2 regions of the Fictibacillus enclensis genome follow, and region 2 is predicted to be linked to the other one. Evidence: a T-box and tRNA genes for the amino acid it is inferred to sense, from the RefSeq annotation. Region 2 holds a T-box; the other holds one or more tRNA genes.
The links. The T-box of region 2 lies ahead of QNH15_RS16985 (valine--tRNA ligase). A T-box ahead of a tRNA ligase gene usually reads a tRNA of that ligase, here a tRNA-Val.
Positions count from the first base shown of each region.

Region 1: it has a tRNA-Val gene. The T-box ahead of QNH15_RS16985 (valine--tRNA ligase) is inferred to sense a tRNA for this amino acid. The anticodon was not compared.

Region 1 is NZ_CP126109.1:1,899,449-1,907,508, reverse strand. Features, by position in the region: gene QNH15_RS10225 (DNA alkylation repair protein) at 466-1,173, opposite strand; gene QNH15_RS26315 (transposase) at 1,322-1,459, shown strand; partial or broken gene QNH15_RS10220 (transposase) at 1,407-1,786, shown strand; gene QNH15_RS10215 (STAS domain-containing protein) at 2,053-2,889, opposite strand; gene QNH15_RS10210 (hypothetical protein) at 3,605-3,778, shown strand; tRNA gene QNH15_RS10205 (tRNA-Val) at 4,151-4,226, opposite strand; gene QNH15_RS10200 (DUF6143 family protein) at 4,344-5,111, opposite strand; gene QNH15_RS10195 (phosphatidylglycerophosphatase A family protein) at 5,229-5,783, opposite strand; gene QNH15_RS10190 (alpha/beta hydrolase) at 5,913-6,635, shown strand; gene QNH15_RS10185 (2'-5' RNA ligase family protein) at 6,699-7,217, shown strand; gene QNH15_RS10180 (GNAT family N-acetyltransferase) at 7,226-7,657, shown strand; gene QNH15_RS10175 (YetF domain-containing protein) at 7,748-8,060, shown strand, end outside.
Region 2 is NZ_CP126109.1:3,222,051-3,230,110, reverse strand. Features, by position in the region: gene hemB (porphobilinogen synthase) at 1-318, shown strand, start outside; gene hemL (glutamate-1-semialdehyde 2,1-aminomutase) at 337-1,626, shown strand; gene QNH15_RS17005 (LysM peptidoglycan-binding domain-containing protein) at 2,044-3,351, shown strand; gene QNH15_RS17000 (hypothetical protein) at 3,366-4,286, shown strand; gene ysxE (spore coat protein YsxE) at 4,283-5,326, shown strand; gene QNH15_RS16990 (hypothetical protein) at 5,351-5,569, opposite strand; T-box leader at 5,752-5,992, shown strand; gene QNH15_RS16985 (valine--tRNA ligase) at 6,038-8,060, shown strand, end outside.

The sequences.
Region 1 (8,060 bases), 1.3 Mb from region 2:
ATGGTACGTCCGTTCAAGTGACCTTCAGACAATATGATCCTACTACAGGGATTGTTATAGCAGCAATTTCTGATGGCAGTCTTGTTAAATTCAAATGCTGTGACGTAAATAACGTTGAAAAGAACCCGACCCAAAATTGGTTGCTAGAAGGGCGAAGCTAATTGGATCCAAATAAATAGGGACAGCCGAGCTGGCTGTCCTTTTTAGCATATACCTTATTTACGTTTCGTATATCATACAATCTGCTTTCGCTGTTTTTTCTCATAAATTAATTTATGGGATATTTGTTGTATAACGATGTTGACGTCGTTGTTTTGTACTTAAACATGATATCTCAGAAACAAGTTACTAATAAGGATTACTATAAAATGAAAGTAAGAGAAAACAACAGACTTCATCAAGGACTAACAGGCTGATCTATTGTATAAGTTATGGTGATTTAAAAGAGTACTAAAAAAGCCAATGTTAACATCTAACATACTTTCTTTTAAAACCAAGTTTCCCTCTTTCCATTTGTTTTTGAATACTTTCGTAAGCGTTTAGGAAGCTGCTTTTCTTCTTATCCCGTTTTACTTCTACGATACCCACTTCCTTCGCGGTCTCGACCGCCTTTTCATGCAGCGGCAAAAATGAAACCCCCACCGTGTTTAAAAAATTATTCATTGCAGATTTTGTTCGTTCTGGCGAAGCATGAATAGAACCTTTCAAAATATCTAGCATATTTGAAATCTTACTTTCTGAAAACTCATGGTCTTTGCGATTCCCTAACAGCCAGCAGTAACAACTCCAGCCGGCAGACATTTTAAGTTCTTCGTCGCTTGCAATCCATTGATCAGCAACGTCTTGTGCAATTTCTGACTCTGATAAAGTTACTGCCACTACATAATCAGAAAGCATATAAAAATATGCTTCATCCAACCATCGGTTATAGTCAGCCTCAGTCATGCCATTTGGGTTTGCAATGATGCCTGCAAAATACATGGCATCGTAGTTACCTGTGGCATAAAGCTCTTCAGCTAAACGTTGATTTATTTTTATTATCTTTGCGAGTGGTTTCATAGCACCTGTAGCCACACCAAAAAGCGGCTCGTGCGCACCATTTGATAAGTAGATTTTTTTTGTTCGTTCCTTACCGAGCACTTCAAGTTCCTGCATAACTGTTTCAAAGTCCATTGTGCAATTCCTCCCTTACTATTTTTCTCGTTTCATTGTAACCGAATCGATTATTTTTTTATCAAGTCTTTTATTCCACACAATTTTAGCACTACCCTTTTGCCTTCACGAATCCGTCATACGCAATCCTCCAATCTGATTGCTCAAGGTGCCTCAGGATCACTTAGTACTTAAGATTGATCAGGTCATAAACTTTGATTTTATTTATGATGCCATTGAACATACCTATTCTCTGGACAATGGACGACCGAGAGAAATTGTTTGCCTATTCTTTTCACACTGCTAGTGACTCCAAAGGATTTATACTCGGCAGTTTAGTTACCGGAGCCAATGTACACGACAGTAGAATGCTTGAGCCACTAGTGAATCAATTAATTGAAAAGGTCGGAAAGCCTACCGCCTTAGCTGTAGATGCCGGCTATAAAACACCACCGATTGCCAAGTTCTTGATTGACCAGAATGTTCGTCCCGTTATGCCTTACACCCGTCCCAAAAACAAAAGAGGGCTTCTTTAAGAAATATGACTCAGAATATTTGCCCGGAAGGGGAAACTTTGCCTTATCGAACGACGAACCGCGGAGGCTATCGTCAGTTTGCTTCCGATCCTAGAGTAAAGACCCTAATTCATCAAGAGCTGCCAGTGTAATTTGGTGACGTCCATCAGTAGAATGTTTCGATAACATCTAAATTCTCCCCTCAAACCGTATCTGGTTTCATTCTACAATAAAAAAAACTTGTAGACATGAGACTTTGTCTACAAGCTGAACCGATCTTTTTAGTAAGATCGGTTTTTGCTCTTCAATGATGACTTTCTGCTAGTGAACAGAGCTTCAAAAAGAAGAAATTCATTGTTATGAGTACGTATTTTTTCTGCTTTATTTAATTTGTTTTAAAATAGGTGGTTAATGTTTGCTGAAGAGTACCTTTAGTTGATGCATACTGATCAAATGATATATCTAAATGAATCATTTTTCTAACTAGTTCGGCACGTAGACCAGTAATGACCGCCTCACATCCCATCAAGGAAACGCCGCTCAATACTTTTTGAAAATGATGAATGACCTCAATATCCATATCCGTAATGCCTGATAGGTCAATAATCAACGTTCGAATTTTCATCTTGGAAATCTCCGTTAAGACTTTTTCTTCAATCGTATCTATACGGTATACATCAATAACGCCAATTAAAGGAAGAACCGCAACAAAAGGACTGATTGGTATGATAGGAACGGACAAATGCTCAACCATTTTTCGCTGAGCGCTGATCAATTCATCTTTATAAGTAGAATAGCTTATAAAGAAACTATTGAGAAATTCATCGATGCCGTCATTGACCAGCTGCTCCATTTGAAAGATCGTTTCTCTATAGTCTGAAATGCTGCGTTCATTGGTGTTATTAAGATCAAATTCATACAAATAATGCCATATCGTTCTTCTAATGGCATGCACCCACTCCAACTTAAGAGTAAGGGTTAAAGCATGCTTCGCCCAGGCTACACCTTCTTGTTGAGCAAAGGATATAAGTTCGTTGTCTTTCTTTTCCACAACAAACATGATCATCTTCTCTGCGTTTTTCAAAAGATCGATATTTCCAGATTGTAAAATATCATTTATTTTACCCGCGACATTACCAGCCTCAGATAAAAGTTTGGTTTGAAACTCTTCCCTGTGGTATTTAATAAAATCCGTAATCTGTTTTTGCTGAAGCTTTTCCATTTGGTTTTACTCCTCCCAGCAGTTTAGAAATAGTCTCTTCTCAATATAAAAACTTTCTTGATTCCCGAAATCCTCTATTACATTCTTTATGAAGGCCACTTATTGCTATTTAACATTTTTACCACAGAAGTTATATATCCTATAAAGGATAATCAAACTTCATTATACGGTATAATCATATTTTAATTGTAGCAAATGAATAGCAAACAACTTCTTTAAATGCTCAAGTAAATATTGGTAAATAACAAAATAAACCGTATATCAAACATTCCAAAATCTTCAAATCATAATGTTAGAGATAACTTGAACCTTACTTATCACTCCTGACAACGCAATCACAAATAGCGACAGTACCATATGTAATGACTAAACGACTTCCTTTTTCAGTCCCATACGCCAATGGCGGAGAACAACTTTTTTCATTTTTTCGTATTGCATATCGTATAAAAATTTGAAGGATTATTTTTGGTATTTCCTGGTTCGAGTAATTAAGATACATAAGGTTCCTGTCCCCTAACGATAAACTGGTTGCAGTTAGGAAGTTGCTGTACATTCTTCTGGCTTGCAACAAATAGCGGAGGGTCATGGTAATACATAGTGGAAATGCCTCTATTCTACCTATTTAAATGCCCAATCTGTAAAAACATGCAGACAAAACGCCCATAAGAAGATATCATTAAAGTTAAGAATCATCGGCATTAGGAGGTATGAATAGATGTCATCTGAAAAAAAACTAAACTTTCAAGAGGCGGTTAAGCAAAGACTGGCTGAAAAAAAACAGCAGCAGGCAAACGGGAAATTTTCTACGAATCCTGTAAAATCTACAAAGCAAATGAAGAGCCAGCAGACGAAGAAGGCAAACAACCAACACCGTCGCACCGGCGTTTAATAATCATTTAAAACCCTTTCTAAAGGGTTTTTTTCTTTGTCTCTTTTCGTATAGATTGTTGCTATTTTGACCATCCCATTAGCTCAATTAGCAATATAAGTTAATCCATACTCTATTTAGACTTATCGTATTATTTTTTTAAATTTGCGACAATATTATTAAATTGATTAATGTAGTCAAAGAGTTTATTTACCCAGTCTTCCTCTATTTGTCTGTTCTTAAAAAATAATAAACTCATCGATAAGGGGAAAAACTTCTGCTTATGAAGTGATCGCTCCTCCCTTCAAATGAAGGAAGGAGCGCATCAAAAAACAAAAAAGCCCGTAATCCTTGATATACAAGGCGTTACAGACTGTTAATATGTATAAGTAATGGTGACCCGAGAGGGGCTCGAACCCACGACCTCTACCCTGTCAAGGTAGCGCTCTCCCAGCTGAGCTATCGGATCAATAATTATGTATCGGACAAATAGAATTATATCTCATAACAAGCTATCTTGACAACCCTTTTTATCAAAAATATTTAAAAAGAAATAGACCCTGAAAACAGGGCCCTTTTGATTCCATTATTTTTCTTCCCATTCAAAGGAAACTACGGATTTTAAGTTACAGTCGTTGCAGTGAGCGGTCAGATAGACCATGACGTTCGTACCCTGACCGATCACCCACAGGCCATCGAGATCAACCGTAATGGAAGTATTTGCTGGAATTACGCGTGTGGCGGCAATTGTCCCATTGACTGGGGAATTGGGAAGAATTCCGTACTGGATTTGCCCTTTTGGCCGTTCAGGCGGATTTTTTGAAAGATCTGCCGGTGTTACATTTGAGGACATTTTCCCGTTAAACGGAAGCGTTGGCTTGAAATAGATTTTAGCAACCATGGGATTGCAGGTCATGTTCGAGATGGTGATCCGCTGCAAGGAAACATCCACGTTAGAGCTTGCCGGATTGACAAGCGATGCCCATACATTCTCACCTGGCGGGCATGGACAGACCGAAAGCGTATCGGTAGACCCGAGAAAGTTGTTGGCCTTCGTTTCTTCTGCAGGACTGACCTCCGTTTTTTTCTCCTCTTTTGGATACTTGCCAAAACCCATATTTGGCATCTTGGGCTGTACCGGGATATTTACATTCATATTAGGACTTACCGGATAGTTCATGTTGGGACTGACCGGATAGTTCATATTCGGGCTAATGTTGGGATTCGGATAGTTCATGTTCGGATTCATATTCGGATTCATGTTTGGATTCATATTTGGATTCATGTTTGGATTGCTTCCCTGACCATAACCATATCCTGCCCCCTGGCCATACGGGTACATTCTATTTAGCATATGCATTTTCCCTTCTTTAAAGTTTACACATTATTACCATATGTAGATAAGCTATACTTGGTCAGTCTATTTGGAAAAATGGGTAAAAGAAAAAGCTGTCCCATAAGGACAGCTTAGTTAGCCTATTTTTTCTTCTTGGTCGTTCATGGCGATTTCTTCCTTGGACAATCGTTCTTCCTGGTCTCTGAGGCGATGAGCAAGACGGCTGGAAGCATTGGCGGCAATGCTTGCCACCAGATCGTCAAGAAATGTATGAACACCTTCGTTTGTTTTCGTATCCAGCTTGCGAATGATTCCCAGTTTGTACTTGTCGAGATGACCGAATGTCGTTACCGCAATACTTCCATAGCCGAAAACCGCACCAAGCGCAATCGTTTCGTCCACGCCAAAAAGACCTTCATCCATTTCAACAATGGCCTGCAGTGGTTCCGACAGCATTTTTTTCTCTGCCAGTTTATCCAGTTCGATTCCAACGAGCAGGGCGTGCTGCATTTCCCGTTTTGTCAGTACTTTATCTACACTTTCAATGCATTCAGTCATCGTTAATTGAGGAGAGAACGGAGACTGCATTTCAAATACAATTTCAGCTATATCGGGTATTGTGACACCGCGCTCAGCCAGCAATGTCCTCGCCGCTGCCTCTACATCCCGGCTGTGTACTCTCTTTGTCATTATGTTCACCTCATGTGCTTTCCTTGGATTTTTGCACAATAATCATAAATGTTGATTACATTATACCACTGTATGATAAAATAAAACGAATACTATGAAAGCGCTCTTTTCAAGATAGGAGAATTAGATATGCCCTTTAAAGGTACCATCGATGAACAAACCCTACATAGCAAGGAGCTGAACGAACAGGTTCCTTTACTGGTCTATTACCCGCCAGCATTTACCACTTTAAAAAAATACCCGGTGCTGATCGCGCAAGATGGTCCCGATTATTTTCAATTGGGAAGACTTGCCTCAACAGCGGACGAATTGATTCAATCTCAGGACATTGAGCCCATGATCATTATTGGAATTGCCCATCATCGTGGAGATGACAGATATCAAAAATACCACCCCAACGGCTTAAAACATTCCTCCTATCTGAGGTTTATGTCAAATGAACTGCCAACCTACATTAACCTTGAATTCAATACGTATCTCCTGGGTTCCGGTATGTGCTTGATTGGAGATTCACTGGGTGGGTATGTTTCGCTTGTTTGCGGATTAACTTTTCCTCGTACATTTGGCCAGTTGATTTTGCAGTCGCCTTATATTGATGCAAATGTGCTGGACATTCTGTATTCCTTTTCGGGATATGAATTACTAAAGTTTTACCACGCTGTGGGAACGAAAGAAAACGAATATGCATCGCCTAGCGGTGTAAAAGATTTTCTGACTCCCAACCGGCAATTGGCCAGCGAACTGAAAACCAAGAATTTCGAGTATCGATATGAAGAATTTGATGGAAATCACCTTTGGTCGGATTGGCAGAAGAACTTGATTCCTGCATTAAAGTTTATTTACGGGAAATAATCAATTTGTGAAGTTATAAGAATTTTTGATATACTAATCCAAAAGATAAGGGAGGAAAATTAAATGAACTATGGTATTGCCATTTTCCCATCTACAGACCTGAAAGATAAAATAAATTCATACCGCAAACGTTATGATCCTCATTATTCCATTATCGATCCTCACATTACCCTGAAGGATCCGTTTGTCGCGAGTGATTCTGAAATTGATGAAATTGTAAGTTATATTGAAAATGTGGCCAAGACTGTTCCTCCTATCAAGATTCATATTTCTCGGGTAAGTTCATTTCATCCGGTTAACAATGTTATCTATTTAAAAGTAAACAATACCGAAGAGCTTATCTCTCTGCATGAAAAGCTTTACGAGGGGCCGCTTCAGCATGAGCATCCTTATAATTTCGTCCCCCATCTGACGCTGGCTCAAAAGCTTTCTGATGTAGAGCATGCCGATGTTCTTGAACGTCTTAAAATGGTGGAAGCAGAATATGAAGAAACCGTAAATGAATTTCACCTTCTCAAACGGGATGAAGAATCAGACCGCTGGAACGTATACAAAACATTCACACTGGGGAAGGAAGCATAAACTTGAAAATCAAAGTCATTACTTCGAAAGATGAAGCATACAAGGATGCTTTATTTGTTCGAAAAGAGGTATTCGTTAACGAACAAAACGTATCAGAAGAACTCGAAGTGGATCATCTTGAGGATACGGCTACTCACTTTGTACTCTATGATGCCGAAGATCAACCGATTGGTGCTGGACGAATGCGTCCCATTGCAGATGGTGGAAAAGTGGAAAGGGTTTGCATTCTCTCCAGCCGGCGCAAGCAAGGTCTTGGTGATTTACTGATGAAGAGCATGGAACAGGAAGCCTCCCGGCTGAACTATCCCGCGTTAACATTATATGCGCAGGTACAGGCAGAGGATTTTTATAAAAAGCTGGGATACACCACAACATCAAAACAACCCTTTATCGACGCTAACATTCTCCATGTGGCGATGAAAAAAGCATTGAACAGATGACCATTGGTTCAATGCTTTTTTCTGTTTAATTATGAGTAATTTACAGTCCAATAGTGAACACTATCGGTAATTTCGCATCTTTTGGGGGATATCATGAACCTTGGTACAATTACAATTGAAATGGTCGTAGGCTTTTTCGCACTATTTTTCCTGACGAAAATTCTTGGAAAAACGCAATTGTCCCAATTGACACCCTTTGATTTTATTTCTGCACTCATTCTTGGAGAACTTGTTGGTAACGCCATGTATGATCCCGATGTCCATATCTGGATGATATTGTTCGCAATCAGTGTTTGGGGAATTCTCATGTACTCATTGGAAATCCTCACTCAAAAATCCATGAAATTTCGAAAGATTTTGGAGGGTTCCCCTTCGATTGTCATTCGAAATGGGACAATGGACC
Region 2 (8,060 bases):
TATCAAATGGATCCTGCCAACCGCATGGAGGCTCTTCGCGAAGCTGAATCCGACATTGAGGAGGGTGCAGACTTCCTTATGGTAAAACCGGCCTTGGCTTACCTTGATGTGCTTCGTGAGCTGAAGGACCGCTATCCACTCCCTCTTGTTGCCTATAATGTGAGCGGGGAGTACTCCATGATCAAAGCAGCAGCCCAAAACGGCTGGATTGATGAAGAAAGCATTGTGATGGAGACGCTGACTGGAATGAAACGCGCAGGCGCTGATTTGATCATCACTTATCATGCAAAGGATGTATCACGCTGGTTAAACCGTTAAGGACAGGAGGATATAAACATGAGAAGCTTTGAAAAATCAAGTGCTGCTTTTCAGGAAGCCAAACAGTATATGCCAGGCGGTGTAAACAGCCCGGTTCGTGCTTTTAAATCGGTGAATATGGATCCGGTATATATGGAAAGAGGAAAAGGCTCGAAAATCTATGATATTGACGGGAATGAGTACATTGACTACGTACTGTCCTGGGGTCCGCTTATTTTGGGACATGCCGATGAAAAAGTCGTAGACTCCCTAAAGAAAACCGCTGAACTGGGCACCAGCTTTGGGGCGCCTACCGAGTGGGAAACAAAGCTTGCGGAGCTTGTGGTCGAAAGAGTCCCTTCCATTGAAATTGTCCGAATGGTCAACTCTGGAACAGAAGCGACAATGAGTGCGCTGCGCCTGGCCCGAGGCTATACCGGCAGAAACAAGATTTTGAAATTTGAAGGTTGCTACCACGGTCATGGGGATTCTCTTCTCATTAAAGCCGGCTCGGGTGTGGCCACACTGGGACTGCCTGACAGCCCGGGAGTTCCTGAGTCCATTGCCAAAAACACGATTACCGTTCCGTACAATGACCTTGAAAGTGTCCATTATGCCTTTGAACAGTTTGGAGAAGACATCGCGTGTATCATTGTGGAGCCGGTTGCTGGAAATATGGGTGTTGTCCCTCCGCAAAAAGGGTTCCTTGAGGGTCTTCGAGAAGTAACGAAGCAATACGGTTCACTGCTGATTTTTGATGAGGTCATGACCGGCTTCCGCGTCGATTACAACTGTGCGCAAGGCTATTTTGGCGTAACACCTGACCTTACCTGTCTGGGCAAGGTAATCGGTGGCGGCCTTCCTGTTGGTGCTTATGGCGGGAAGAAGGAAATCATGGAGCAAGTAGCGCCGAGTGGACCGATTTATCAGGCAGGAACACTTTCTGGAAATCCTCTCGCCATGGCGGCAGGATATGAAACGCTGTCCCAGCTGACTCCCGAATCCTACAAGGAATTTGTGAGAAAAGGAGACCGTCTGGCCGAGGGAATTGCAGCGGCAGCTGAAAAATACGGAATCCCGAACAGTCTGAACCGTGCCGGCTCCATGATTGGTTTCTTCTTCACAGACCAGGATGTTGTGAACTATGAAAGTGCCAAAACATCCAACCTGGATTATTTTGCATCTTATTTCAAGACGATGCTGCAAGAAGGCATCTCCCTTCCTCCATCCCAGTTCGAAGGATTGTTCCTTTCTACCGCACATAGTGATGAGGATATCGAAAAAACAATAGCCGCTTGCGAAAAAGCATTTTCCAAGTTGAAAAAATAATTGTATTGCAAAGATTCTGCACAGCATCTTCGTTGTTAAGTTAATTGTAGTGAAAGGATGCGAGACTCCGGCAGGATATGCGGGACAGGTGAGACCAGTGAGGTGCAAGCACCGGTAAAGGAGGCGTTCGCGCCGTGAGGGAGGCGCTTGCGCCGTGAGGCAGGCGTTTACGCCGGTAAAAGCGAGCATTCTGCAACGGAAATCAACTACTTCATAGAGCAACAAAGGGTTACAGCCCTTTCGTAAAAACTGCACCCGGTGTATCTGCCGGGTGTAGTTTTTTTCGTTTTGAAAACCTGGACGTAAGCGTGCAGGTTTTCCTCGGTAAACGTCTTTCTTGCTTTTCCAATCATATTTTCCCAAACCTGTTCATAATCCTGTAATGTATGATATTTGGCTGAAAGGAGGAGAAAGGCGTTGAATCCATCAAAACTGCGTTTCTCCATAGAGGAGTCGGTCTGGTTAAAGAAAGGACAGGAAGTTGCGGAAGTTTTATCGATGGCCATGGAGCCGGAAATTCAGGTTACAGAAGAAAATGGCCAGGTTTGTGTTAAAGGAGCCCTGAAGCTGCATGGTGAGTACCGTCCATGTGTACTGGATGAGGGCGGTTCGCTTAATTTGGAAACCGGTTCTCTAAGAGAGCAGGTATCCTACCGTTCATTGACCCAATTGAAAATGAATGATGAAGGAATTGCAGAACTTGATCATCGGTTCCCGGTAGACATTACGATTCCTTCGTCGCGTGTGCCACGGCTTGAAGAAGTTTTTGTACTGGTTGATGCCTTTGATTATGAGCTCCCGAATCCGACATGCCTGGAACTGACGGCATCTGTTTCCATATCAGGGATTCTCGACAGCAATGAAGGAGAGCGAGAGGAAGAGGAGTATTCCGAACAACCGGTTGAAGAAGCTTTTGAATCATTCACAAGCAATAACGAAGAAGATGCAGTTGAAGCCTTTGAAATTCCTGTTTTTGAGGCCAGGTATGAAAACGATCAGCCAGAAGCACAGGAGCAAGAGAAACGAAGGGATGGGGAAGAGGAAATCTTTGCGCCTTTCTCTTTTGAATCTAAAAAGCATTTTGAAATGCCAGTCCCGGATCAAGCCGAAGAGGATGATTTTTCAGAGCCAGCCATCTATTACAACCGGCAAGATGATGAATATTCACCGCTTGAAGAAGAGCCGGCCATGAACATGGAAGAAGAACAAGGTGAAGAGGAAGAAGAAGAAACTGCGTTTCCTGCGCTTAAATCGATATCCTACTATACGCCTTCCTATACACCGCCTGTACCGCCAGTGCCTGCGTTTCTACAGGAAGAAACCGATCCTGTGGAGGACAGCTTTGCTGAAACCGACTCTCATGATCATGAGCAGATGGAAGAACAACGGCCGGACACCTATTCTCCGTTCGCGTATGCACAAACCGAAGATGTGGTTACCGGGGAAACTGCAGAGCAAGTTTATGAAGAAGAGCCAGAAGAAGTGGAGCATACTACCCCTTCAAGAAAAGAAGAGAACGCCCTGTATCTGACAAAAATGCTTTCCGGCAATGAAGAAAAGTTTTCAAAAGTAAAAATGTACATTATCCAGCGGGGAGAATCATTGGACAGTATTTGCGAGCGGTATGATGTGTCCATCCATTCATTACTCAGGGTAAACAGAATCAACCAGGAAGAAGTCAATGAAGGCCAGATTATTTACATTCCCGTCTCGCATAGCCGTTAGGGGCGGTGGTACAGATGACCATACTATTTGAGATTAAGAAACATTATGAACTTCAAAAGGTAACCTGGAAAGAAAAAGATCATCTTGTGGATACCGATTGCGGGGTAAAACAAATCCGAGTGTGGAAGGATCGGGCGCTTCTTGACTGGCATGTCCGGTGGAGAGATGAAGTAGGCAAGAACAGTCTCGCTGTTGCTGACCGCATGATACGGACAGCAGAAGGCAAGCCGTGGGTGGTTATGGGAAACGAGTATTTGACGCTGCATGATTATGTCGAAGGAACACACGAACGGAGCGGCCATGAAAAAAGGTGGGGCTTATTGATCGGCAATATGCTGCAGGCAGGGCTTGAACTTCAGGGGGAGTTCAGCTCCGTCACCAAGGAAGATCATTATTCGTTTGATACATGCCTCGCTGCCATCCATAAGCTAAGTAAAGAATACAATGAACTGGTGAGTGTAAAAAACTCACTGCCTGAAGCAAATAAACGGCTTAATCTGGCAATGGAACTAAAAAAAGCTTCAAGCCATGTACCGCTGCCGCTGTTTGATTCGGACACCCACATGAACAACGGAGGACAGATTTTCAATATCCTGTTTTACCGGGGAAGTGATGACTATCCCGAGCACGGATACCGGCCGTTGCGCAGGCTGTTGACCGAGTGGCTGAAAGAGTGCGGTCCGTATTCGCTCAGAAAACTCTTAACCTGCATAAACGAACATTTTTCACTTGAGAGGGAACAGGGGTATTTGCTACTTGCAGAGATTTTAACGCCGTGGGAGCTTCAGGATTGCGTGGATCAGGTAAAAAATGAAGAGCTGGCCCACATCGTCAGTTATGTGGAATCTTTTGAACAAGATTGGGATTTTAACAGAATTCTTCTCCACTGTTTTACCGACTGGATGGACGATAAACGAAAGAGGGTAGCCCTGTGAGCCATTCAAGCGAAACGGTTAATTATGGCCCGATTCTGTTTCAATATGATCTCTATCCTGAAAAAATTGAGGAAGTAGGCAAAGTCAAAAAGGTGATTTCCAGAAGAGGGACCTTTGCGCTGAAAGAAACCTCATTAAATGAGGAAGAAGCGAGCTGGTTTACTCATGTGATCCACAGGTTGTCCGAAATCGGCTATCACCAGATTGTCCCGCTCTATCCTACAAAATACGGAGATTATACGGTTCAATATGGCAACAGAACCTATTACCTGATGCCCTGGTTTGCGGGAGGAGACCGGTTTGGATTAACAAGGGAAGAAGTGATCATTGAAGAGATCGGCAAGATCCATTTCTTGACGCTCAAGGAGCAGGACTTCTCTCCTGAAGTGGTGGATCATTCGTTTCAGTATTTGATGCAGCGCTGGGAGTCCCGGCAGCTTGAGATGGAACGGTTTGCGGAAGAGTCCGAACGCATGCCGTACATGTCTCCTTTTGAACTGACCTATTTGAGCCATTTCCATCATATGATGAGAATGGCTGAAGACGCTAAACGGCGACTGAAGGACTGGTATGACGCGTGTCATTCAGAAAAACGGTACCGGAGTGTGCTGTGCCACGGCAAACTCTCGCGTAATCATTTGTTATATTCCCATCACGGAGAGCCGCATCTTTTAAACTTTGAGAAAGCTGTATTGGATACGCCTGTAAGAGATTTGGCGGTCTTTTTTAGAAAAGCAGTACACCTGTCAAACTGGACGAAGGAAGAGGGGGGACGGCTGTTGTCGCTTTATCAAAGGCATATCCCGCTCCTGGATGAGGAAAAAAGCCTGCTCGTCAGCTATATCAGCTATCCTGAACCCCTTTTTCACTCCGTTGATTTATATCGGCATCAAAGGGAGCGGTACAGCCAAATTGAGTTTGTCCACAGACTTGAAAAGCGGATTTCGGCGATGCGGCATATCCGTGACTTCTGTGACCTGATCCTGACACCGCCGCCGCCACAGCCTCTGGATACCAATACAAACACCGATCACATATAGGTTTCTATATGTGATCTATTTGATTTACAGGACTTCGTAGGAAAAACAAAAATGCAGAATGACCAGGATAAGAATAATCATAAAATCAATGCCGGAGGGAAAAAGGATAGTACGGATAATTTGGAATACAATAAGCGGTATGGTAAATTGGCTGACCACGTCCCGTGCGGCCCGCAGCCAATCAGGTACCTGGAATTGAAATGGCGGTCTTCGGTTTCTTTTAAAATAGCGTCTGGGCATCATAATCCTTCCTTCGTTCATCTGGGTTAATAACCAGGTTATTCATGAGGGACCTCCAGTGTGAATAAAACCGTGCATGCACCATTTTGTTTTGGTTGAATAGAATAATTGTTACAACAAATGGGAAAGCTATTGACGTTTTCCCAATTCACTAGTTAAAATAGGATATGATCAATAAAATGATATGAATTGCGTTGAAAGGGAAGAGTACACCGACTGTCCTTAAAGAGAGGAAAATCAAAGCTGAGAGATTTTCTAAGGAAACAGCGCTGGAAGGTCGCCCTGGAGCAGCTTCTTTGAAAAAAGTTTGTTCTTTTTAGAAGAAGACGGCAAAAACCGTTATCCGTCAATGAGTGTGCAAAAAGCCATGCTTTTGCTTTTTGCAAACAAAGGTGGTACCGCGAACATGCTTCTTTCGTCCTTTGAGACGGAGGGGCTTTTTTTATTGGAAAGATAGAGGAGGAGACATTCATGTCGACTGAAAAACAAGAACTTTCTATGCCGACGAAATATGATCCGAAGGCAACCGAAGAAACCTGGTACAAGTACTGGGTGGACGGCAAATTTTTTGAAGCAACAGGCGATGAGGAGAAAACGCCATACTCCATCGTGATCCCGCCGCCAAACGTTACCGGCAAGCTGCACCTTGGGCATGCGTGGGACACTACCCTGCAGGATATCCTGAGCCGTGCCAAACGGATGCAGGGCTATGATGTATTATGGTTGCCGGGAATGGACCATGCGGGAATTGCGACTCAGGCGAAAGTCGAGGCAAAGCTTCGCGAACAGGGTACTTCCCGTTATGACTTGGGACGGGAAAAGTTTTTGGAGAAAGCGTGGGAGTGGAAGGGCGAGTACGCAGACTTTATCCGAAATCAATGGGCAAAGCTGGGTCTTGGCCTCGATTACTCCCGCGAGCGCTTTACACTTGACGAGGGATTGTCCGATGCTGTCCGTGAAGTATTTGTCACCCTTTACAAAAAAGGTTTAATTTATCGCGGGGAATATATCATTAACTGGGATCCAGAGACGAAAACAGCGCTCTCTGACATCGAAGTTATCTACAAGGATGTTCAAGGTGCGTTCTACCATATGAAATATCCTTTGTCGGATGGGTCCGGCCATATCGAAGTGGCAACCACACGCCCGGAAACCATGCTGGGAGATACAGCAATCGCCGTTCACCCGGAAGATGACCGTTACAAACACCTCATCGGCAAGAAAGCGATTTTGCCAATTGTAGGCCGCGAGATTGAGATTGTAGGCGACGATTATGTCGATATGGAATTTGGCTCAGGTGCGGTGAAAATTACACCGGCTCATGATCCGAATGACTTTGAGATAGGAAACCGCCACAACCTTGAACGTGTTCTCGTTATGGATGAATCCGGAAAAATGAACGACAATGCAGGCGTATATCAAGGAATGGACCGGTTCGAATGCCGAAAACAAATCGTGAAAGATCTTCAGGATGCAGGTGTATTGTTCAAGATTGAAGAGCATATGCATTCTGTCGGGCATTCCGAACGAAGCGGAGCCGTTGTTGAGCCTTACCTTTCCACTCAATGGTTTGTAAAAATGAAACCTTTGGCCGAGAAAGCGATCGAGCTTCAAAAAACAGAAGAAAAAGTGAACTTCGTGCCGGAGCGTTTTGAAAAAACTTACCTGCATTGGATTGAGAATATCCGCGACTGGTGTATCTCAAGACAGCTGTGGTGGGGGCACCGAATTCCGGCCTGGTATCATAAGGAAACAGGTGAAGTGTACGTTGGTCATGAGGAACCCCAAGACGCGGAGAACTGGGAGCAGGATACCGATGTTCTTGATACCTGGTTTTCTTCCGCACTTTGGCCATTCTCCACAATGGGCTGGCCGGATGAGGATGAAATTGATTTCAAACGGTACTATCCGACCAATGCGCTTGTAACGGGCTATGATATCATCTATTTCTGGGTTGCCCGCATGATTTTCCAGGGTATGGAGTTCACTGGCAAACGTCCGTTTAATGATGTTCTTATCCACGGCCTGATCCGTGACTCAGAAGGACGCAAAATGAGTAAGTCACTCGGAAACGGTGTCGATCCGATGGATGTTATTGAAAAGTATGGTGCAGATGCACTTCGCTTCTTCCTTTCTACCGGAAGCTCACCGGGGAACGATCTTCGTTTCTATTGGGAAAAGGTTGAATCCACTTGGAACTTTGCCAATAAAATCTGGAACGCTTCCCGTTTTGCCCTCATGAATATGAACGGTTTAAAAGAAGAAGAAATTGATTTGACTGGTGAACTTAACCTGGCGGACAAATGGATTTTAACACGTTTCAATGAAACGGCAGAAAATGTGGCAAGGCTGATTGATACGTACGAATTCGGTGAAGTTGGACGTCTTCTGTACAACTTTATCTGGGATGACTTGTGTGACTGGTACATCGAAATGGCGAAATTGCCGCTGTACGGCGAGGACGAGGCTGCTAAGCAGACGACCCGTTCAGTAC